DNA from 2 places in the Enterobacter roggenkampii genome. Region 1 is predicted to be linked to the other one. Evidence: predicted binding sites of a transcription regulator. Region 1 holds the regulator's gene; the other holds the start of a gene.

Region 1 (11,609 bases):
AAGGGTGCGGAGATCGTTGTCCACATGGGTATCGATACCGTTGCGCTGAATGGTCAGGGCTTTACTCGCCTGGTGGAAGAGGGCGCTGAAGTGGTGGCCGGGCAGCCGATTCTGGAAATGGATCTGGACTTCCTGAATGCCAACGCGCGTTCCATGATTAGCCCGGTGGTTTGCAGCAACATTGACGACTACAGCGGTCTGGTCATCCAGGCGAAAGGTCAGGTTGTTGCGGGTCAAACCCCACTGTATGAGATTAAAGGCAAGTAATCGCTCCTGAGTAGAGTCATGCCTTAAGCGGCGGGGGATATCCTCCGCCGCTTTTTTTTGCAGCAAATGCCCCCATTATTTTCATCTGATACGTATTTTCCGTAACTAAGGGTTGTCACTACGTCCGGCTTATAAGATCATATGCCGTTATACGTTGTTTACGCTTTGAGGAATCCACGATGAGTGAGGCAGAAGCCCGCCCGAGTAACTTTATTCGTCAGATCATCGATGAAGATCTGGCCAGTGGTAAGCACACCACAATTCATACCCGTTTCCCGCCGGAGCCGAATGGCTACCTGCATATCGGGCATGCGAAGTCCATCTGCCTGAACTTTGGCATTGCGCAAGACTACCAGGGACAGTGCAACCTGCGTTTCGATGACACCAACCCAGTAAAAGAAGACATCGAATACGTTGAGTCCATCAAAAACGACGTGCAATGGCTGGGCTTCAACTGGTCTGGCGATATCTGCTACTCCTCTGACTATTTTGATCAGCTGTATGCCTACGCGGTAGAGCTCATCAACAAAGGTCTGGCGTATGTAGACGAACTGTCTGCAGATGAGATCCGTGAGTACCGCGGTACGCTGACCGCACCGGGTAAAAACAGCCCGTTCCGCGATCGCAGCGTGGAAGAGAACCTGGCGCTGTTTGAAAAAATGCGTGCCGGTGGCTTCGAAGAGGGCAAAGCGTGCCTGCGTGCCAAAATCGATATGGCGTCTCCGTTCATCGTGATGCGCGACCCGGTGCTGTACCGCATTAAATTTGCGGAACACCACCAGACCGGCAACAAGTGGTGCATCTACCCGATGTACGACTTCACCCACTGCATTAGCGATGCGCTGGAAGGCATCACCCACTCGCTGTGTACGCTGGAGTTCCAGGACAACCGTCGTCTGTACGACTGGGTGCTGGATAACATCACCATTCCTGTGCATCCGCGTCAGTACGAGTTCTCTCGTCTGAATCTGGAATACACCGTGATGTCCAAGCGTAAGCTGAACCTGCTGGTCACCGACAAGCACGTTGAGGGCTGGGACGACCCGCGTATGCCAACCATCTCGGGTCTGCGCCGCCGTGGCTACACCGCGGCGTCAATCCGTGAGTTCTGCAAGCGTATCGGCGTGACCAAGCAGGACAACACCATTGAGATGGCGTCTCTGGAATCCTGCATTCGTGAAGACCTCAATGAAAATGCCCCGCGCGCGATGGCCGTTATCGATCCGGTGAAGCTGGTCATCGAAAACTATCCGCAGGGCGAGAGCGAGCTGGTCTCCATGCCTAACCATCCGAACAAACCGGAAATGGGAAGCCGTGACGTGCCGTTCAGCGGCGAGATCTGGATTGACCGCGCTGACTTCCGCGAAGAAGCTAACAAGCAGTACAAGCGTCTGGTGCTGGGTAAAGAAGTGCGTCTGCGTAATGCTTACGTCATCAAAGCCGAGCGCGTAGAAAAAGATGCGGAAGGGAATATCACCACCATCTTCTGTTCTTATGACGCTGAAACGTTGAGTAAAGATCCGGCGGATGGCCGCAAGGTGAAAGGCGTTATCCACTGGGTGAGCGCATCCCACGCGCTGCCGGTAGAGATTCGTCTGTACGATCGCCTGTTCAGCGTGCCTAACCCAGGTGCGGCGGAAGACTTCCTGGCGACCATTAACCCGGAATCTTTGGTGATCAAGCAGGGTTATGCGGAGCCTTCTCTGAAAGCGGCTGAAGCAGGCAAAGCGTTCCAGTTCGAACGTGAAGGTTACTTCTGCCTGGACAGCCGTCACAGCACGGCGGAAAAACCGGTATTTAACCGTACCGTGGGTCTGCGTGATACCTGGACGAAGATCGGCGAATAATATTGCTGCTCTGGTCAATGAGAAACAAACGCCGCATTATGCGGCGTTTTTTTATTTAACGATCAGAGTATTAAGCCAGGGGTTAAAGTGGCGTCATGAAAATAACAGGTCAATGAGGTGCTACTTATTTTTTTAAAAAAAGTTTGTGTCATTACGAAATTCAAAAGGGTTATAAAAAAGGAAACCGATCCCACGCCTGGACACTGAAATAGCTGAGAATTTCCCGTCATTCCTCGCCTTCCTGTAAATGTTACAAAGCACTACCAATTATGTGCACTTCGTCATAATCCTGACTTTTGCCCGCTGAAAAGCATTGATAATTCGCGTCGCGAAAAATAACCTAAAGACGGTAGTTAATTCGAGGGTATTTAACACTACCCCTGACCATTTGGTCTTTTTTATTTACGCCGTTTCAGGCGTTTTAATTCGTCAAAGAGGAATAATCTATGCGTACGTTCAGTGGCAAACGTAGTGCGCTGGCGCTGGCTATTGCCGGTGTGACAGCAATGTCGGGCCTGGTGATTGCGCCAGAGGCAAAAGCAGCGGGTTTCATCGAAGATTCCACCCTCACGGGCGGTATTTATTACTGGCAGCGTGAGCGTGACCGTAAAGACGTCACTGAAGATAAATACAAAACCAACCTCTCGCACTCCACCTGGAACGCCAACCTGGACTTCCAGTCAGGCTACGCCGCGGATATGTTCGGTCTGGATATCGCCGCGTTCACCGCGATCGAAATGGCGGAAAACGGCGACAGCGGCCACCCGAACGAAATCGCCTTCTCCTCCAGCAACAAAGCCTATGATGAAGACTGGTCCGGGGATAAGAGCGGTATCAGCCTCTACAAAGCCGCAGCGAAATTCAAATACGGCCCGGTCTGGGCGCGTGGGGGCTATATTCAGCCAACCGGCCAGACGCTGTTAGCCCCACACTGGAGCTTTATGCCGGGTACCTATCAGGGTGCAGAAGCCGGGGCTAACTTTGACTACGGTGACGCAGGTGCGCTGAGCTTCTCCTATATGTGGACCAACGAGTACAAAGCACCGTGGCACATTGAAATGGACAAGTTCTACCAGAACGATAAGAAAACCAAAGTCGATTACCTCCACTCGCTGGGTGCGAAATACGACTTCAAAAACGATCTGGTTCTCGAAGCGGCATTCGGCCAGGCGCAAGGGTATATCGATCAATACTTTGCCAAGGCCAGCTATAAGTTTGATATTGCGGGTAGCCCGCTGAGTACCAGCTACCAGTTCTACGGTACGCGCGACAAAGTCAGTAACGGTGGCGTCAATGATATCTACGACGGCACCGCGTGGCTGCAGGCGTTAACCTTCGGCTACAAGGTCGGTCAGGTTGATTTGCGTCTGGAAGGCACATGGGTGAAAGCGGAAGGGCAGCAGGGCTACTTCCTGCAGCGTATGACCCCGACCTATGCTTCCTCCAACGGTCGTCTTGATATCTGGTGGGATAACCGCTCCGACTTCAACGCCGACGGTGAGAAAGCGGTCTTCTTCGGCGCGATGTATGACCTGAAAAACTGGAACCTGCCGGGCTGGGCCGTGGGCGCTTCTTACGCTTACGCCTGGGATGCAAAACCTGCCGACATGGCAACACCGGATGCTTATTACGATCCAAACTATCGCCTGAAAGAGTCTTCCTACAGCCTGGATGCTATCTATACCCTGCAGGATGGCCGCGCGAAAGGCACGATGTTCAAACTGCACTTCACCCAGTACGACAACCACTCCGATATCCCGAGCTACGCGGGCGGTTACGGCAACATCTTCCAGGATGAACGTGACGTGAAATTCATGGTTATCGCACCGTTCACCATCTTCTGATGAATCGTCCGGCGGGTTAGATCCCGTCGGACCGGAGACTGCAAATGATGAAAAAAATCGTAATCGTCGCGCTGTTGGCATCGGGGCTGGTGGCGTGTGCCCAGACTCAGGCACCGAAAGAGGACTCCCGTCTCAAGGAGGCCTACAGCGCCTGCATTAATACTGCAGAAGGTTCGCCGGAGAAAATTGAAGCCTGCCAGAGCGTGCTGAACGTGCTGAAGAAAGAGAAAGCGCACGAGCAGTTCGCGACGCAGGAGAATGTCCGCGTGATGGATTACCAGGCCTGTATCCAGGCACGTAAAACCGGTAACGATCAGGAAGTGGCGAAGCGTTGCGATAAGATCTGGAACGAGATACGCAATAACAATAAATAAGTTGCTTTACGCCCGGTGGCACAGTGCCACCGGGCTTTTTTCTGGCAAAAAAAAGCCAACCTTACGGCTGGCTCAGAGTATGAACACTCACTTATTTTGCGTCATGCGCATGTTCATTTTCGCGGCAATCGCCTTCAGCGCAGTGACCATAAAGGTACAGGCTGTGGTTGGTCAGACGGATGCCGTGACGCGCGGCGATTTCACGCTGGCGCGCTTCGATAGAGTCATCGCTAAATTCAATGACCTTGCCACAGTCGAGGCAGATCAGGTGATCGTGGTGCTGCTGCTGGGTCAGTTCGAAGACAGATTTACCACCTTCGAAATTATGACGGGTGACAATGCCCGCGTCATCAAACTGGTTCAGCACGCGATAGACGGTAGCCAGCCCAATCTCTTCACCCATGTCGATAAGACGTTTATAAAGGTCTTCCGCACTGACATGGTGATTGTCTGGACCCTGAAGCACTTCGAGGATTTTTAACCGAGGAAGCGTAACTTTCAGGCCAGCCTTCTTTAATGCGGTATTGTTGTCAGTCATGCGGAATCTGTCCTGTTGCTAAACGATTCACTTCTGTAGGAAGTGACAGAAAATGCACCCGGGATAATGCGTCTCATTATAGAACTGCCATGGCTAAATGAAAACTGCAAGTCTCAGGCAAAATATGCTTATAAAAATGGGGTATCACCAACAAACTTGCTCGGTGGAAAACCACATTTTATCAGGGAGACATTGTACAGGTCTGGGCGAAAAAGTTAAAAGATTGTAGCAATTAATTTAATCGGTTTGACCTGGTGCGCGGGCGCAACCGCCGTTGCGCCGCGATAAAAATCAGGCGTTGAGAATATCGTCCAGGTGCAGTTCTTCACGGATCTGCTTAACCCATTTCTCGACGCGCTCTGCAGTCAGTTCTGGCTGACGGTCTTCGTCGATGGCCAGACCCACGAAGTGATCGTCATCGGCCAGACCTTTGGACGCTTCGAAGTGGTAACCGGCGGTTGGCCAGTGGCCGACGATCACAGCGCCATTCGGCTCAATGATGTCGCGGATGGTACCCAGCGCGTCACAGAAGTACTCGGCGTAGTCTTCCTGGTCGCCACAGCCAAACAGGGCAACCAGCTTACCGTTGAAGTCCACTTCTTCCAGCGTCGGGAAGAAATCATCCCAGTCGCACTGGGCTTCGCCGTAGTACCAGGTCGGAATACCCAGCAGCAGAATGTCATAGCCTTCGAGATCTTCTTTGCTGCTCTTGGCGATGTCATGCACATCAGCAACGTCTTTACCGAGCTGTTTTTGAATGTTTTTCGCGATATTTTCGGTATTGCCGGTATCACTGCCAAAGAAAATGCCGATGATTGCCATGAGTAAAATAACCTCTTGAAACTTAATAGTATGGTGGCGCAATTCGGCCACGGATAAGGGCAATAATAGCAGAACTGGCAACCCTGCGGAAACAGCTATCGCGCAGGACTGCACTCTGTGCTACATGAAAAGGGTAATTAAGGGAATTTTCAGACTTATGCCTGGCTGCGCAGCAACTCAAGCTGGGCGATCAACATCTCTTCAATGAGCTCGCTGCGGCTAATATTTCGCGCGTCGGCCAGCTCGTTAAGCGCATCGACCGCGTCGGCGTTGAGCTTCAGTTCGACACGCTTAAGCCCACGATTTTTATCGCGTTTAAGCTGATTGCGTTTATTGATACGCAGCTGTTCATCGCGCGAAAGCGGATTCGTCTTCGGTCGTCCCGGGCGACGCTCATTCGCGAACAGATCTAGTGTCGTACGGTCCGTTTGTTCTTTGGCCATGATTCTGAGACTTCGGGGGAAACACGCCGCCCTGCTAATGCCCGGGCGATAAGCGCGCCATCATACATCACCAAAAACGGCGCGCCAACGACTGGAAGCCCGCAGCCTTCCAGTCGCTCTCTTTTTAATCAATTTGCAGTATCAGCAAGATAGCGGCGAATGGCGCGCAGCACGGCGTCAGGTTTTTCCGCATGCACCCAGTGTCCGGCTCCGGCAATGACGTGGGCACGAGCCTGCGGGAATTGCGCCAGTATGGCGTCGCGGTACGCGTCGGTAACGTAAGGGGAATTGCCGCCGCGAATAAAGAGGGTAGGGTGTGGCCAGGCGGGTACGGTTTGCCAGCCCACAATATTGTTGTACTGGTTCCAGAGCACCGGCACGTTAAAACGCCATTGCCCGTCAACAAACGACTTCAGCAGGAACTGGACGACGCCTTCTTCATCAAGATGCTCACGCATGACGGCAGCCGCCTGCTGACGCGTCGCGACACCCGCTTCGGTGACCGCATTGATGGCGGCAAAAATTTCGTCGTGACGGCGGACGTCGTAATCCACGGGCGCAACATCAATCACCACCAGGCCGTTAATACGCTCCGGGGCCAGCGCCGTCAGGGCCATCACCGCTTTACCGCCCATTGAATGCCCGATGAGGGTCACCTTTTGCAAGTGGTTGGCATCCAGCGTATCCCGCAGATCCTGCGCCATCGCGGCGTAGGTCATCTCGTCGGAACGGCCGGAAAGACCATGATTGCGCATATCGACCTGAAGAATATCGTGGTCGGTAACCAGATCGCGCGCCAGCACGCCCAGGTTATCCAGGCTGCCAAAAAGCCCGTGAACCAGTACGATGGGAGAATTATTGTTCGGCGATTGTGCAGTTTGCGCTCGGGTATTCAATTTCATGGCAAAGTTCTTTTTTTACGTATGTCAGGTTAGGGTATCATGTTGTCCATTCTGCCGCCCGGCTGCAAGGTTCCAGTTTAATCTGACTTTTGCCGCCAACCTGGTTTGACGCTATCCGCTGTTGGGATTTGACCTTATAATCCCAATGACTTGTATTCAGATAAGATATCGCACTGGATTAAGATGAAAACAATCGAAGTTGATGACGAACTCTATCAGTATATTGCCAGCCAGACGCGGCATATCGGGGAGAGCGCGTCCGACATTTTACGGCGCATGCTTAAAATTTCCGCCGCTTCACAGCCTGCTACCCCAGTCACCAAAGATGTCGTGTCTCAGCCAAGCGTTGTTGCACAAGCAAAACCTGCCGTGACACCGGCAAAAGATAAAGTGCGCGCGATGCGCGAGCTGCTGCTTTCCGATGAATATGCGGAGCAAAAAAAGGCGGTTAACCGCTTTATGCTGGTGCTGTCTACACTTTATTCACTGGATAACAAAGCGTTTGCTGAAGCGACCGAGTCGCTGCACGGTCGTACTCGCGTCTACTTCGCGGGCGACGAGCAGACGCTGCTGCAAAATGGCAATCAAACCAAACCCAAACATGTTCCTGGCACCCCGTACTGGGTGATCACCAATACCAATACGGGCCGCAAGTGCAGCATGATTGAACATATCATGCAGTCCATGCAGTTCCCGGCGGAATTGATTGAGAAGGTTTGCGGTACAATTTAACCCTTGCATCAGAAGGACCCGGTAATGGCAAATCACAGCCGTGCAGGCCAACCTGCACAACAAAGCGATTTGATTAACGTCGCTCAGCTGACCGCGCAGTATTACGTGCTGAAGCCGGTCGTGGGCAACGCAGAACACGCAGTGAAGTTTGGTACATCTGGTCACCGCGGCAGCGCGGCTCGCCACAGCTTTAACGAACCGCACATTCTGGCCATTGCTCAGGCCATTGCGGAAGAGCGCGCTAAAAATGGCGTTACCGGTCCGTGCTACGTGGGGAAAGATACCCATGCGCTGTCTGAACCGGCCTTTATCTCCGTGCTGGAAGTTCTGACTGCGAACGGCGTCGAGGTGATTGTTCAGGAGAACAACGGCTTCACCCCAACGCCTGCGGTCTCTAACGCCATCCTGGTGCACAACAAAAAAGGTGGCGCGCTGGCTGACGGTATCGTGATTACGCCATCCCACAACCCGCCGGAAGACGGCGGCATCAAATACAACCCGCCTAACGGTGGCCCGGCAGACACCAACGTCACCAAAGTGGTGGAAGATCGTGCGAACGCCCTGCTGGCTGACGGTCTGAAAGGCGTGAAGCGCATCTCTCTGGATGCGGCCATGGCGTCCGGCCACGTAAAAGAGCAGGATCTGGTTCAGCCGTTCGTGGAAGGGCTGGCGGAGATCGTCGATATGGCGGCCATCCAGAAAGCCGGCCTGAAGCTAGGTGTGGATCCGCTGGGCGGCTCCGGTATTGAATACTGGAAACGTATTGCCGAGCACTACAAGCTGGATCTGACCATCGTAAACGATCACGTCGATCAGACCTTCCGCTTTATGCACCTGGACAAAGACGGCGCGATCCGTATGGACTGCTCCTCCGAGTGCGCGATGGCGGGCCTGCTGGCGCTGCGTGATAAATTCGATCTGGCGTTTGCGAACGACCCGGATTACGACCGTCACGGTATCGTCACTCCTGCCGGGCTGATGAACCCGAACCACTATCTGGCTGTTGCGATCAACTACCTGTTCCAGCACCGTCCACAGTGGGGCAAAGAGGTGGCTGTCGGTAAAACGCTGGTGTCCTCCGCCATGATCGACCGCGTGGTCGAGGCGCTGGGCCGCAAGCTGGTGGAAGTACCTGTGGGCTTCAAATGGTTTGTTGACGGTCTGCACGACGGCAGCTTTGGCTTCGGTGGTGAAGAGAGCGCGGGGGCCTCTTTCCTGCGCTTCGACGGCACGCCGTGGTCAACCGATAAAGACGGCATCATCATGTGCCTGCTGGCGGCGGAAATCACCGCGGTCACCGGTAAAAACCCACAGGAACATTACAACGACCTGGCAGCACGCTTTGGTGCGCCAAGCTATAACCGTATTCAGGCCAGCGCAACGTCTGCCCAGAAAGCGGCCCTGTCCAAACTCTCTCCGGAGATGGTCAGTGCAAGCACCCTGGCGGGCGATCCGATCACCGCGCGTCTGACGGCGGCACCGGGTAACGGCGCGTCTATTGGTGGTCTGAAAGTGATGACCGAAAACGGCTGGTTCGCTGCGCGTCCATCCGGTACGGAAGATGCGTATAAAATCTATTGCGAAAGCTTCCTCGGCGCTGAGCATCGTCAGCAGATTGAGAAAGAAGCGGTAGAGATTGTCAGCGAAGTGCTGAAAAACGCGTAAGTGCGGTTTGTGTGCCGGGCGGCACTGCGTTTGCCCGGCCTACAACAACGATCGTAGGCCCGGTAAGCGCTAGCGCCACCGGGCTTTTTTTCAACTGTGCTTATTCTTCAATTCAAACCGCGGCGACACCAGACCGTACAGCGTCCAGCCCATAAAGGTCACCATCGCACCATACAGCATCGCTTCCTGGCCGGAGGAATAGAGCGCATAGAAGCTGTAGATTGCGCCAATCAGCGCCACGATATTGGCCGCACGCGCCTTGCGCGGATCCACCTTCGCAACCTTCTGAATAATCACCAGCGCCGCCATCGACAGAATATACGGAATGATGTTCGTCACCACCGCCAGGTTGACCAGCACGTTGAACTGGCTGTTCAGCGACGGGCTAATGGTCATCAGCGACAATCCGCTCTGGAAGATAACAATCGCCAGCATGCCCTGCACCGGCGCATCGGCTTTGGTGACGCGGGAGAAGATTTTTGGGAAGTAACCTTCATCAGCCGAAGATTTAAATACCTGTGCGATGGTGAACTGCCAGCCAAGCAGTGAACCGCAGCATGACATGACCATGAGACCCATAATCACTTTCCCGACTTCCGGCGTGAACATCTGCGCGAAGGCCAGCCCGAACGGCGCCGTGGAGTTGGCCAGATCCATGTTCGGAACGATGCCCGCGATGACGTTTGTCGAGACGATATAGATCACCGCTGCGCCCAGCGTACCGCCGAGGACCGCAATCGGCACGTTCTTTTCAGGGTTATCAACCACTTCTGCGTTGGCGCAGGCGGATTCCAGGCCCAGGAAGGCCCAGAGCGTCATGGCGATAGAAGAGCCGACTGCGCTGAAGAACGGCACATGGTGCGGGTTCCAGGAGTTGGCGTACAGGGTCGGGCTGAACCAGAACCAGCCGATGATGCACAGGCCGACAACCGGAATAATCACGCCCCAGACGGTGATGCTAGAGAGCTGTCCGGTGATACGCGCCCCGCCAAAGTTAGCCACGGTGCAGATCCACAGCACGCCGATGGTGGCCAGGCCAATCTGTACCGGGCTAAGCGTCGCGCCAAACAGCTCCGTACCGTAGCCCACGGCGGAGATGGCAATCGCCACGTTGGCGATCAGCAGTGACACCCCGTAGGTATAGTTGGCCATAAAGTTGCCCGACTTGCCAAAGGCATACTCGGCGTAGCCCCCCATGCCGCCTGACTTGCGGCTGAACATCCCGCACTTGGCAAACGCCCACGCCAGCGCCATCGAGCCGACGGCGGTCACCAGCCAGGAGATAATTGAAATGGTTCCTACTTCGGCAAGCTTGGTGGGCAGCATAATGATCCCTGAACCCATCATGTTCACCATGGTGAGGATGGTCAGCTGCACCACGCCCATCTTATTGGACTTACTCATAATTTCTCTCCTTTCAGCAGCGCGGGCTGAGCGGCGGGTTGTTTGATGACGTTACAGCGAACCTGTTTGCGGCCCTCGCACTCTTCGACGTACACACCCTGCAGCTCCGGCGCGAAGCCCGGCAGCAGGTTGATGCCTTCTTCCAGCGCGGCGAAGTAGCGCAGCACGGAGCCGCCCCAGACCTCCCCTGGAACCACGCACAATACCCCCGGTGGATAAGGGAGGGCGCCTTCGGCGGCGATGCGGCCTTCCGCGTCGCGCAGGGAGACCAGTTCCACTTCTCCGCGCAGATAGGCGTAGTTCGCGTCCTGCGGGTTCATCATCACGCGCGGGAAGTGAGACTTGCGGAACATCTCTTTCTGCAGCTGTTTGACATTGTGACGGGCGTACAGGTCATGCATCTCCTGGCAGATCTGGCGCAGGGTGTAATCCGCGTAACGTTCCGGATGTTGTCTGCAGATGGAAGGCAGCACCTCTTTTAATGGAGCATCGCTCTCGAGCAGTTTTTCGAAACGCACCAGCTGCGCCACCAGCTGCTGCAGCTTGCCCATATCTTCCGCAGGCGTGAGCAGGAACAGGATCGAGTTGAGATCGCATTTCTCCGGCACGATGCCGTTTTCACGCAGGAAGTTGGCGAGGATGGTGGCGGGCACGCCGAAGCCGTCATACTCCCCGGTGCGGGCGTTAATGCCCGGCGTGGTCAGCAGGAGCTTGCACGGGTCGATAAAATACTGATGCTCGGCGTAGCCTTCAAAAGCGTGCCAGTTTTCA
Region 2 (11,609 bases), 1.4 Mb from region 1:
CATGAAGACGTGGGCCGCCACGTGGCGCTGGATAAGCTGCTCGGTCGTCGTGCGCGTGAAAGTCAGATCTGGCAGCAGGGCGCGGCGCTCGTTTCCAGCCGGGCCAGCTACGAGATGGTGCAAAAGTCCGCCATGTGCGGTGTGGAAATTTTGTTCGCGGTGTCGGCGGCGACCACGCTGGCGGTAGAGGTAGCGGAGCGCTGTAACCTGACGCTGGTGGGTTTCTGCAAGCCGGGAAGGGCGACGATTTATACCCATCCTCAGCGATTAATAGTTGATCAGTAATTTTGAATGATATTAGCAAATCCTTCCGCTTTTAGTTGTTCGCGATGAGGTCTAGTATTTATCTCATCAAGGCACGGTGCCTTACCTGAACAACTTAATGAAAGGGTTTATATTATGAAAAGCATCAAAACTTTTGTCGCTGTAATCGCTCTGGCTACTTCTTTCGGTTCTTTCGCTGCGCAGACTGTGACCGCAACCGCCTCTACCATTGATGGTGCAGAAGCGAAAATCGCGGCTCAGGCTCAGGAAGCGGGCGCGTCATCGTACAAAATTACCCAGGCATTCTCCGGTAACCGCGTACACATGACTGCTGAACTGAATAAATAAGCGAGTCACACCGTCGAAAGAGCGCCCCCGGGGCGCTTTTTTAGTTTATGCCCGCCACGCGCAGCAATGCCGTCACCACCGCCGCGGCCACAATGACCACGATTAACGGCATTTTCCGCCAGGCCAAAAACACCGCAAACACCACGCCCAGCACGCGCGCCATGCCCGCGAAGTGTTCTCCCTCATAAAAGGTGGTCGCCAGCGCGACGGAGAACAGCAATACCGTTGCCGCATCTGACAGCAGCGCCTGAGAACGCTCCGACAGCGCCAGCCGGTTGCCGAGTTTGGCGCCGCCAAGGCGCATTAAATAGGTTCCGGCAGAAAGAATGGCGATGCCGAGAATAAAGATCGTCATGTTTTCCATTATTTTTTCCTCGCGGCAAGACCGAGTAAAGAGAGCAGTACCGGTAATCCCACCGGGGCAAACGGTACGGCGGCCAGCGATAACACGGCGCCGCTGCAGGCGCGGATCAGCGTGGTACGGTTTTTAAAAGCGGGAACCACTAATGCCAGCAGAATGGCCGGAAATACCGCATCCAGCCCGATGGTTTCTGGGTCCGGCAGCAGCTTGCCGACCATAGCCCCCAGCAGTGCGCCAAGCGGCCAGACGAGGGCGACGCCTAAGCCGCACAGCCAGTAGGCGGCTTTACGCTGCTCGGCGGTTTTTTGCGATAGGCCAAACACCACGCTTTCATCGTTCATGATGTGGCAGCCCAGCAGGCTCAGACCGCGCTTGCCCACCAGCTCTCGCACCGTCACGCCAAACGGCACGTGGCGCGCGTTGACCAGCAAACCTGCCGCCGCGGCCGCCAGCGGATTGCCGCCGCTCGCCACGATGCCGATAAACATGAACTCAGACGCGCCCGCCAGCACGGTAATGGAGAGCACAAACGGCACCCAGACCGGGAAACCGTAGGCCATCGCCAGCGAGCCGTAGGACATCCCGACCACGCCCACCGCCAGGCAGACCAGAATGATTGCTTTTATGGTGTCGCCTTTTAGACAAGAGAGATGATGCTTCATACAATTTTAGCCATATCGAACGTGTATCCATTATAATGAACGCAACGAAACTGATTTTCAAGACGAACGATTCGTTCGTTTTATAGAACAAGAGGCCGTTATATGACGCAGCCGATCAGCCTGATCGCCAAAAGTCTGGTGCGAGAACGCCTGCGAACCGGGCTTTCACTGGCGGAAATTGCCCGCCGTGCCGGGATCGCAAAATCCACGCTTTCCCAGCTGGAGTCCGGCAACGGTAACCCTAGCCTGGAAACGCTGTGGTCGCTCTGCGTGGCGCTGGATATTCCTTTCGCCCGTTTGCTTGAGCCACAGTTGCCGACCACGCAGGTGATCCGCCGTGGAGAAGGGACAAAAGTGGTGGCTGGACAGGCTAACTATGAAGCCATTTTACTGGCGGCATGCCCCCCCGGCGCGCGCCGCGATATCTATCTTCTGATGACCCAACCGGGAGCAGACCGTATTTCACAGCCGCATCCGCCGGGCTCGGTTGAACATATTATTGTGACGCAGGGGCGGGCGCTGGTCGGCCTGCTCGACGCGGCGGAAGAGCTCGGCGCAGGGGATTACATTTGTTATCCCGCCGATCAGCCGCATATCTTCAAGGCCCTGGAGCCAGACACTTACGCGCTGCTGGTGGCGGAACAAAACTAACGAAGATAGGGAAAATCATGTCGCTCAAAGCCATCGCCAAAGAACTGGGGCTCTCTGTTACCACCGTCAGCCGCGCCCTCAACGGATATGACGACGTCTCCGCCGAGACGCGCGCACGCGTGGAAGCAGAGGCCCAGCGCCGTGGTTACCGACCGAACACCTTCGCCCGCCGCCTGAAGATGGGCAAAATTGACGCCGTTGGGCTGGTGTTCCCGGTCCATCCTGTTCCGCTCAATAACAGCGTATTTATGGACATGGTCGGCGAAATTAGCCACGAACTGGCGCGACATGAAATCGATTTGTTGCTGATTGCCGATGACGATCTGGCCGATAAACACAGCTATATGCGCATGGTGCAAAGCCGCCGCGTGGATGCGCTGATCGTGGCACACACGCTGGATCGCGATCCCCGTCTTGAGCAGCTGCAGGCCGCCGGTTTTCCTTTCCTGGCGCTCGGGCGCAGCCATCTCCCGCAGCCGTACGCGTGGTTCGACTTCGACAACTATGCCGGTACGTACAATGCGACCCGCTGGCTGATCGGAAAAGGCCATCAGCGCATTGCCCTGCTGGGCGAAAGCAACAATCAGGCATTCATCACCCAGCGCCGTCAGGGCTATCTGGACGCGTTGCGGGAAGCCGGGCTTTCCAGCGAATGGCTGCGCGCCATGCCCCCTTCACGCCGGGTGGGGTATGCCACCACGAAAGAGCTTCTCTCGCTATCGCAGCCGCCCACGGCCATCATTACCGACTGCAACACCCACGGCGACGGCGCGGCGATGGCGCTGGCGGAGCTGGGCCGCCTGACCGGCGAGAACGCCGTTGCGCTGGTGGTTTATGACGGGCTTCCGCAGGACAGCATCGTCGACGCTGACGTGGCGGCAGTGATCCAGTCCACCCGTCAGGGCGTCGGGAAACAGATTGCCGATATGGTTCGCCAGCTGATCAACGGCGAGGCGATCGAGCAGCTCCAGGTGCTCTGGCAGCCCGAATTCTCTCCCGGCCAGACGGCCTGAATCTCTCCATTTTCTAAACCCGATCACAAATCCGAAACGTTTTGGTTTGTATCCGAAACGTTTCGGATCAAAACTCAAGTCATCCCATGACAGGAGATGTCTGATGCAAGATTCCATTTTACGACTCGAAAGCGCGACGGTGGATGTGGTGATAAAAACGCACCCGTTCGCCGAAATTATTTACTGGGGGCCGCATCTTCAGCACTTTTCGCCGCAGAATGCTGAAACCCTTTCCCGGCCAGTTGCCAACGGCAGGCTGGATGTGGATTCTCCGGTCACGCTGATGGCCGAGCTGGGGCACGGCCTGTTTGGGTCGCCCGGTATTGAAGGGCATCGTCTGGGCCGGGACGGTTCGCCTGTCTTTAGCACCACAGACGTCCAGCAGCAGGGCCAAACCCTGACGATTACGGCAGAAGATGAACATGCGGGCCTGCGGCTGACCAGCGAGCTGGCGCTTGACGCCAGCGGCGTGCTGGCGGTGCGTCACGGCTTAACCAACCTGAAAGCGCAGGCGTGGCAGGTGGACCGTTTTGCCATAACGCTACCCGTGGCCGAACGCGCGCGGGAGGTCCTCGCCTTCCACGGACGCTGGATCCGGGAATTTCAGCCGCACCGCGTGACGCTTGAGCACGACAGCTTTGTGATTGAAAACCGCCGGGGTAAAACCTCCCACGAGCACTTCCCGGCGTTGATTGCCGGTACGCCGTCATTCAGCGAAATGCACGGCGACGTCTGGGGCGTGCATCTGGGCTGGAGCGGCAACCACCGCCTGCGTGCGGAAGCCAAAACCGACGGCCGCCGCTATCTGCAGGCTGAAGCCCTCTACCTGCCGGGCGAAATGGCGATTGAGGAGGGCGACACGCTCTGGACGCCGCGCCTGTATGCAAGCTACTCCGCACGGGGCCTGAACGGCATGAGCCAGCAGTTTCACCATTACCTTCGCGACAACGTTATCCGCTTCCCCGAAAGCAAACCGCGCCCGGTTCACCTCAATACCTGGGAAGGCATCTACTTTAACCACGACCCGGACTACATCATGCGCATGGCCGACGAGGCGGCCGCGCTGGGCGTGGAGCGCTTTATCATCGACGACGGCTGGTTCAAAGGTCGCAACGACGACTACGCCGCGCTGGGTGACTGGTATCTGGACGAGAAGAAGTACCCGAACGGCCTCACGCCGGTCATCAGCCATGTGAAACAGCTCGGCATGGCGTTTGGCATCTGGGTTGAGCCGGAGATGATTAACCCGGATTCCGATCTTTATCGTGCGCATCCCGACTGGGTGCTGGCGTTGCCCGGCTACAGGCAACATACCGGGCGGCACCAGCTGGTGCTTAACCTGAACATTCCGCAGGCGTTTGATTATCTGGTGGAGCGCATGAGCTGGCTTCTGGGTGAACATGAGGTCGACTACGTGAAGTGGGACATGAACCGTGAGCTGGTGCAGCCGGGTCACGACGGGAAGGCCGCCGCCGACGCGCAAACCCGCCAGTTTTATCGCCTGCTGGACGTGCTGGGCAAGCGTTTCCCGCACGTCGAATTTGAATCCTGCTCCTCCGGCGGGGGGCGAATTGATTATGAGGTGCTGACGCGCTGCCACCGCTTCTGGGCCTCGGACAACAACGATGCGCTGGAGCGCAACGCTATCCAGCGCGGCATGAGCTACTTCTTCCCGCCGGAGGTGATGGGGGCGCATATCGGTCATCATAAATGTCACGCCACCTTCCGCCAGCACAGCATTGAATTTCGCGGTCTGACGGCGCTGTTTGGCCATATGGGGCTGGAACTGGATCCCCTTACCGTTGATGAGCAGGAGCGCGAAGGTTATCGCCGTTACGCCGCGCTGTATAAGCAGTGGCGCGAGGTTATCCATCAGGGCACCCACTGGCGCGTGGATATGCCGGATGCCACTACGCTGGCACAGGGTATTGTGAGCGAAGATAAAACGCAGGGACTGTTTATCGTGAGCCAGCTCGCCATGCCGGACTACACGTTGATGATGCCGCTGCGCATGCCGGGGCTTGAGGCCAGCGCGCAGTATCGTATTTCGCTGCTCGATCACCCTGAGATTCGCATCACCGGTGAGGGAGGCCATACCATGCGCAAGCTGCCGGCATGGATGGAGGCCCCGCAAACGGCGAGCGGTGAGTGGCTGATGCAGGCGGGCATTGCGCTGCCGATTCTCGATCCGGAAAGCGCCATCCTGATTGGCGTGGAACGCGTGTAAAGGTGACGGGCCGGGAAACTGGCCCTCCGTTGAGGATAAAAATAATGAACACAACAACCTGTACCCACAAAGACAACCCTAATTTCTGGATTTTCGGGCTGTTCTTCTTTCTCTACTTTTTCATCATGGCCACCTGCTTTCCGTTCCTGCCGATCTGGCTGTCGGATATCATCGGCCTCAATAAAACCCATACCGGCATCGTCTTCTCCTGCATCTCACTCTCGGCCATTGCCTTCCAGCCGGTGCTTGGGGTGATCTCGGATAAACTGGGGCTGAAAAAACACCTGCTGTGGATCATCTCCGTGCTGCTGTTCCTGTTTGCCCCTTTCTTCCTCTACGTCTTTGCGCCATTACTGAAAGCTAACATCTGGCTGGGCGCGCTGAGCGGCGGCATTTATATCGGCTTTGTCTTTTCGGCGGGCTCAGGGGCCATTGAGGCCTACATTGAACGCGTGAGCCGTAACAGTTTCTTTGAGTACGGCAAGGCGCGCATGTTTGGCTGCCTCGGCTGGGGGCTGTGCGCCTCCACGGGCGGGATCCTGTTCGGCATCGATCCGTCGTATGTTTTCTGGATGGGTTCGGCGGCGGCGCTGCTGTTGATGCTGTTGCTGGTGGTCGCAAAGCCAAGACCCAATCAGACGGCGCAGGTGATGAATGCGCTGGGTGCCAACCAGCCGCAGATCACCGCGAAAACGGTCTTTAGCCTGTTCCGTCAGCGCAGAATGTGGATGTTTATTCTGTACGTGATTGGCGTGGCCTGCGTCTACGACGTTTTCGACCAGCAGTTTGCTACCTTCTTCAAAACGTTCTTCACCACGCCGCAGGAGGGCACTCGCGCCTTTGGTTTTGCGACCACTGCCGGGGAAATCTGCAATGCGATCATCATGTTTTGTTCACCGTGGATCATTAACCGCATCGGCGCGAAAAACACGCTGCTGATCGCCGGGGTGATTATGGCGACGCGCATTATCGGCTCGTCGTTTGCCACCACCGCCGTAGAAGTGATTGCCCTGAAGATGCTGCACGCGCTGGAGGTGCCGTTCCTGCTGGTGGGGGCCTTCAAGTACATCACCGGGGTGTTTGATACGCGTCTTTCGGCGACTATCTATCTGATTGGCTTCCAGTTTGCCAAACAGTCGGCGGCAATCTTCCTCTCCGCGTTTGCCGGGAATATGTATGACCGGATCGGTTTTCAGGAGACATACCTGATGCTGGGCTGTTTCGTGCTGGCGATTACGGTGGTGTCGGCGTTTACGCTCAGCAGCAGGGAGGAGATAGCGGCGGGCAATAAGGCGCTAGAAGTCCATTAACACCCTGAACCCATTCACTATTCCGGCGTTGGTCAAAAAATGAATAACCTTATAAAAACTACGGCATTGATAATCATTTTCAATATCATTTAATTAACTATAATGAACCAACTGCTTACGCGGCATTAACAGCTGTGCCGCCCGACAATAATGGAGAGGATTATGAGTTATACACTGCCATCCCTGCCGTATGCCTACGACGCACTGGAACCGCATTTCGACAAGCAGACGATGGAAATCCATCATACTAAACACCACCAGACCTACGTGAACAACGCGAACGCCGCGCTGGAAAGCCTGCCTGAGTTCGCTAACCTGCCTGTTGAAGAGCTGATCACCAAGCTGGACCAGCTGCCAGCGGACAAGAAAACCGTGCTGCGCAACAACGCGGGCGGTCACGCTAACCACAGCCTGTTCTGGAAAGGCCTGAAAACCGGTACTACCCTGCAGGGCGACCTGAAAGCGGCTATCGAGCGCGACTTCGGTTCCGTTGACAACTTCAAAGCGGAGTTCGAGAAAGCCGCTGCAACCCGTTTCGGCTCCGGCTGGGCGTGGCTGGTACTGAAAGGTGACAAACTGGCCGTGGTTTCTACCGCGAACCAGGACTCCCCGCTGATGGGTGAAGCGATCTCTGGCGCATCCGGCTTCCCAATCCTGGGTCTGGACGTGTGGGAACACGCTTACTACCTGAAATTCCAGAACCGTCGCCCAGACTACATTAAAGCGTTCTGGGACGTGGTGAACTGGGACGAAGCAGCAGCGCGTTTCGCCGCTAAAAAATAAGGTTGCATTGACGCCTGTGAGAAGCGAGTCTGATGGCTCGCTTTTTTTGTATCTGCGTAATGGAGGCAGCGATGCATTATCCGGTGAATGTATTTACAGGCAAGGTAAGGGAGTACGACGGCAGCCGCCCGAGCGCCATCGCCAAAATTCAGGTCGACGGTGAGCTGACGTTAACCGACCTCGGGCTTGCGGGTGACGAGCAGGCCGAAAAGAAGATCCACGGTGGGCCCGAGCGCGCGCTGTGCCACTACCCGCGCGAGCACTATCAGTACTGGAAGGCGGAGTTCCCCGAGCAGGCGGATCTCTTCGCTGCTCCCGCGTTTGGTGAAAATCTCTCCACTGAAGGGCTCACCGAAAAGAACGTGTTTATTGGTGATATCTACCGCTGGGGCGATGCCCTGATTCAGGTGACGCAGCCGCGCTCGCCGTGCTTCAAGCTCAACTACCATTTCGGCATTCATGACATGTCGGCTCAGATGCAAAGCGTGGGTAAAACCGGCTGGCTGTACCGGGTGGTGCTGGCTGGGCAGGTTTCAGCGGATGCGCCGCTTGAGCTGGTATCACGCCTGAGTGAGGTGTCTGTTTACGACGCCTGCGCCATTGCGTGGCATATGCCGTTTGATGACGAGCAGTATCATCGCCTCCTGTCGGCGGCGGGGCTGTCGACCAGCTGGACAAGAACGATGCAGAAACGGCGTTTAAGCAGCAAGATCGAGGATAATTCGCGGAGGTTGTGGGGTAAATAGACCTCCGTAAAAAGTAGGCCGGGTAAGGCGAAGCCGCCACCCGGCACTAACAGCTACGAACGCTTATACAACGGTAGCCACAGCGTTAACCGCAGCCCACCCAGCGGGCTGTCGTCGGCTTTCACCCAGCCGCGGTGCTGCTGCATGGCGGTTTCCACAATCGCCAGCCCCAGTCCCGTACCGCCCGATTCCCGGTCGCGCGCCTCGTCGGTGCGGTAGAACGGACGGAAGATCTGCTCGCGGTCTTCCGGGCTGACGCCAGGACCGTCGTCGTCGACGATGACGGTGATCCCGTCTTTATCCACCGAGAACGCTACCTCAATCTTCGTGTGCGAGTAGCGCAGGGCGTTACGCACGATATTTTCCAGCGCGCTTTCCAGCGCGTTGGGGTTACCGTACAGCGGCCACGGGCCCGGCGGGAAGTTAACGGTGAAGGATTTGCCCATCTGCTCCGCTTCGAACGCCGCGTTATCCAGCACTTCATGCCACAGATGATTGGCTTTCACCGTTTCGCTCACCAGCGCGTTTTTCTGCTGATTGCGCGACATGACCAGCAGATCGTTGATCATGCTGTCCAGACGATGCGCTTCGGTTTCGATGCGCTCCAGCTCTTTGCTTTCTCCGCTGCGGCGACGCAGCAGGGCGGTACCCAGCTGTAAGCGCGTGAGCGGGGTACGCAGTTCGTGCGAGATATCCGACAGCAGGCGCTGCTGGGCCGTCATCATGCGATCGAGCGCGCTCACCATCTGGTTGAAACTGGTCCCGGCGGCCAGGAACTCCTGCGGTCCGGACTCCAGTTCCGGGTGCTGCCTCAGGTTGCCCTGCGCCACTTCGTCGGCGGCGTTTTTCAGCTTACGTGCGGGTTTTGCCAGGCTCCACGCCAGCCATAACAGCAGCGGCGAGCTGACCAGCATCGTGACAATCAGCAGCAGGAGAGGGCGGTCAAACAGCAGGTTGATAAAATCGGACTGGGAGCTGCTCGCGGGGCGAATCAGGTAGAGCTGATAGTTATCCTCGCCATCTCTGACGGAGAACGGCCCCACCATCTCTACGCGGCCATATTTTTTCTTCTGGGGGTGATCGGCATTATCTGCCTGGCCAATGAAGTTGCGGATGATCTGCATTTCATTGCGATCGGCGCCAATCACGCGGCCTTCGCTGGTCACCAGCAGCAGGCGTTGTCCGGGCGGCGCCCACTTGTCGATAGCGCGAAATAGCCTGCGCCACCACATCAAATCGTTTGGCGGATCGTTTGCCAGCTCGGCTTCCACGTGCTGCTCGATCATCACGCCCTGACGTTGCTCGCTGTCGAGCAGCTCCGTCATCTGGCGTGAGTCGAGTTTTGGCAACATCAGTACGAGCATTAAAACCAGTGCCAGCGTCAACCAGAAGATGGCGAAGATGCGGGCGGTTAAGCTTCCTATCATGAAGCGGAAACCATCAGATAACCGCGACCACGCAGGGTTTTAAACCATGGGTGACCGTCTTTACGCTCCGGCAGCTTACGGCGCAGGTTAGAGATGTGCATGTCGATGGCGCGGTCAAACGGGGTCAGACGTTTGCCCAGCACTTCCTGACTTAAATGTTCACGCGATACCACCTGGCCGAGGTGCTGCGCCAGCAGATACAGCAGGGTGAACTCGGTGCCGGTGAGTTCGAGCGTCTGGCCATCAAAGCTCGCTTCCTGGCGGCCCGGATTCAGGCTCAGGGAGTCGACTTCAAGGGTCGGTGAACTGTTGTCCGTATTTTGCTGCTGCTCGCTCCAGTGGGAACGACGCAGGATCGCGCGAATACGGGCGACCAGTTCGCGGTCGTTAAACGGCTTCGGTAAATAGTCATCCGCGCCCAGCTCAAGGCCGAGTACGCGGTCGAGTTCGCTGCCGCGCGCGGTCAGCATGATAACGGGAGTCTGGTGTGTCTGGCGAAGCTCTTTCAGCGTATCAATGCCGTTTTTCTTCGGCATCATCACGTCGAGCAAAAGTAAATCGATGCTGTCGTCAAGGAGACTCAGCGCCTGCTCGCCATCATGGGCAACCAGGACGTTGAAACCTTCCATGTCGAGCAACTCCTTTAAAAGAGATGTGAGCTCTCGGTCATCATCAACTAACAGGATTTTATTCATTGTTTAAATACCTCCGAGGCAGAAATTACGACATCAAGGCTGTCTAATCCATGACTTTACGTTGTTTTACACCCCCTGACGCATGTTTGCAGCCTGAATCGTAGACTGTCTCTCGTTGAATCGCGACACGAAAGATTTTGGGAGCAAGTGATGCGCAAAGTTACCGCTGCCGTCATGGCCTCAACGCTGGCGTTCAGTGCGTTTAGCCAGGCTGCTGTAGCTATCATCAGCGATAACGGTTCCTCACAAGAGGGCGCAACGCAGAACAGCAGCCAAAGCCATATGTTTGACGGCATAAGTTTAACCGAACATCAGCGTCAACAGATGCGAGATCTGATGCAGAGGGCGAGACACGACCAGCCCCCTGTTAATGTTAGCGAAATGGAGACAATGCATCGCCTTGTCACCGCAGAAAATTTTGACGAAAGCGCTGTGCGCGCTCAGGCCGAAAAAATGGCACAGGAACAGGTTGCTCGCCAGGTAGAGATGGCGAAGGTCCGCAACCAGATGTTCCACCTGCTAACGCCGGAGCAGCAAGCGGTTTTGAACACCAAACATCAGCAGCGTATGGATCAGCTGCGTGAGGTTGCACGGATGCAGCGAAGCTCAGAAACCTCGTTTTTCAGTAGCAATAGCAGTACCCGTAGTAACCAGTAAACCCTGTTTTCCTTGCCATAGACACCATCCCTGTCTTCCCCCACATGATGTGGGGGTTTTTTTTGCCCCACATTCTGTTTGTTAACCGTTTATTCATCCTTCGACTCCACATGCTTCCGTTATACTAGCGGCATGACATGACAGGAGCGTTTATGAATCAATCCTATGGAAGACTGGTCAGCCGGGCCGCCATCGCGGCGACCGTCATGGCATCCAGCCTGTTACTGATTAAAATCTTTGCCTGGTGGTATACCGGCTCGGTCAGTATTCTGGCGGCGCTGGTGGATTCGCTGATGGACATTGCCGCCTCATTGACCAACCTGCTGGTCGTGCGTTACTCGCTGCAGCCAGCGGATGAAGAGCACACCTTTGGGCACGGCAAAGCGGAGTCGCTGGCCGCATTGGCGCAAAGCATGTTCATATCCGGTTCTGCGCTGTTCCTGTTTCTCACCGGCATTCAGCATC

Evidence for each region. Region 1 encodes Fur, which represses iron uptake genes when iron is present. Its sites were predicted from a motif close to ATAATAATGAGAACNACTATCAA; they were not measured.
Region 2: a site for Fur is predicted at 6,903-6,925, ahead of sodA (superoxide dismutase [Mn]). Genes of this name have one in related genera too.

Annotation. Positions count from the first base shown of each region.
Region 1 covers NZ_CP017184.1:1,272,841-1,284,449, forward strand. Annotated here, with positions in the region: gene nagE (PTS N-acetyl glucosamine transporter subunit IIABC) at 1-267, shown strand, start outside; gene glnS (glutamine--tRNA ligase) at 447-2,114, shown strand; gene chiP (chitoporin ChiP) at 2,561-3,958, shown strand; gene chiQ (ChiQ/YbfN family lipoprotein) at 4,006-4,332, shown strand; gene fur (ferric iron uptake transcriptional regulator) at 4,424-4,870, opposite strand; gene fldA (flavodoxin FldA) at 5,162-5,692, opposite strand; gene ybfE (LexA regulated protein) at 5,848-6,135, opposite strand; gene ybfF (esterase) at 6,264-7,037, opposite strand; gene seqA (replication initiation negative regulator SeqA) at 7,221-7,769, shown strand; gene pgm (phosphoglucomutase (alpha-D-glucose-1,6-bisphosphate-dependent)) at 7,794-9,434, shown strand; gene potE (putrescine-ornithine antiporter) at 9,525-10,838, opposite strand; gene speF (ornithine decarboxylase SpeF) at 10,835-11,609, opposite strand, start outside.
Region 2 covers NZ_CP017184.1:4,623,196-4,634,804, reverse strand. Annotated here, with positions in the region: gene fdhD (formate dehydrogenase accessory sulfurtransferase FdhD) at 1-285, shown strand, start outside; gene BFV67_RS21775 (YdgH/BhsA/McbA family protein) at 400-612, shown strand; gene BFV67_RS21770 (AzlD domain-containing protein) at 653-976, opposite strand; gene BFV67_RS21765 (AzlC family ABC transporter permease) at 976-1,635, opposite strand; gene BFV67_RS21760 (helix-turn-helix domain-containing protein) at 1,738-2,286, shown strand; gene BFV67_RS21755 (LacI family DNA-binding transcriptional regulator) at 2,304-3,299, shown strand; gene BFV67_RS21750 (alpha-galactosidase) at 3,403-5,526, shown strand; gene BFV67_RS21745 (MFS transporter) at 5,571-6,836, shown strand; gene sodA (superoxide dismutase [Mn]) at 6,999-7,619, shown strand; gene yiiM (6-hydroxyaminopurine reductase) at 7,691-8,365, shown strand; gene cpxA (envelope stress sensor histidine kinase CpxA) at 8,419-9,792, opposite strand; gene cpxR (envelope stress response regulator transcription factor CpxR) at 9,789-10,487, opposite strand; gene cpxP (cell-envelope stress modulator CpxP) at 10,638-11,144, shown strand; gene fieF (CDF family cation-efflux transporter FieF) at 11,297-11,609, shown strand, end outside.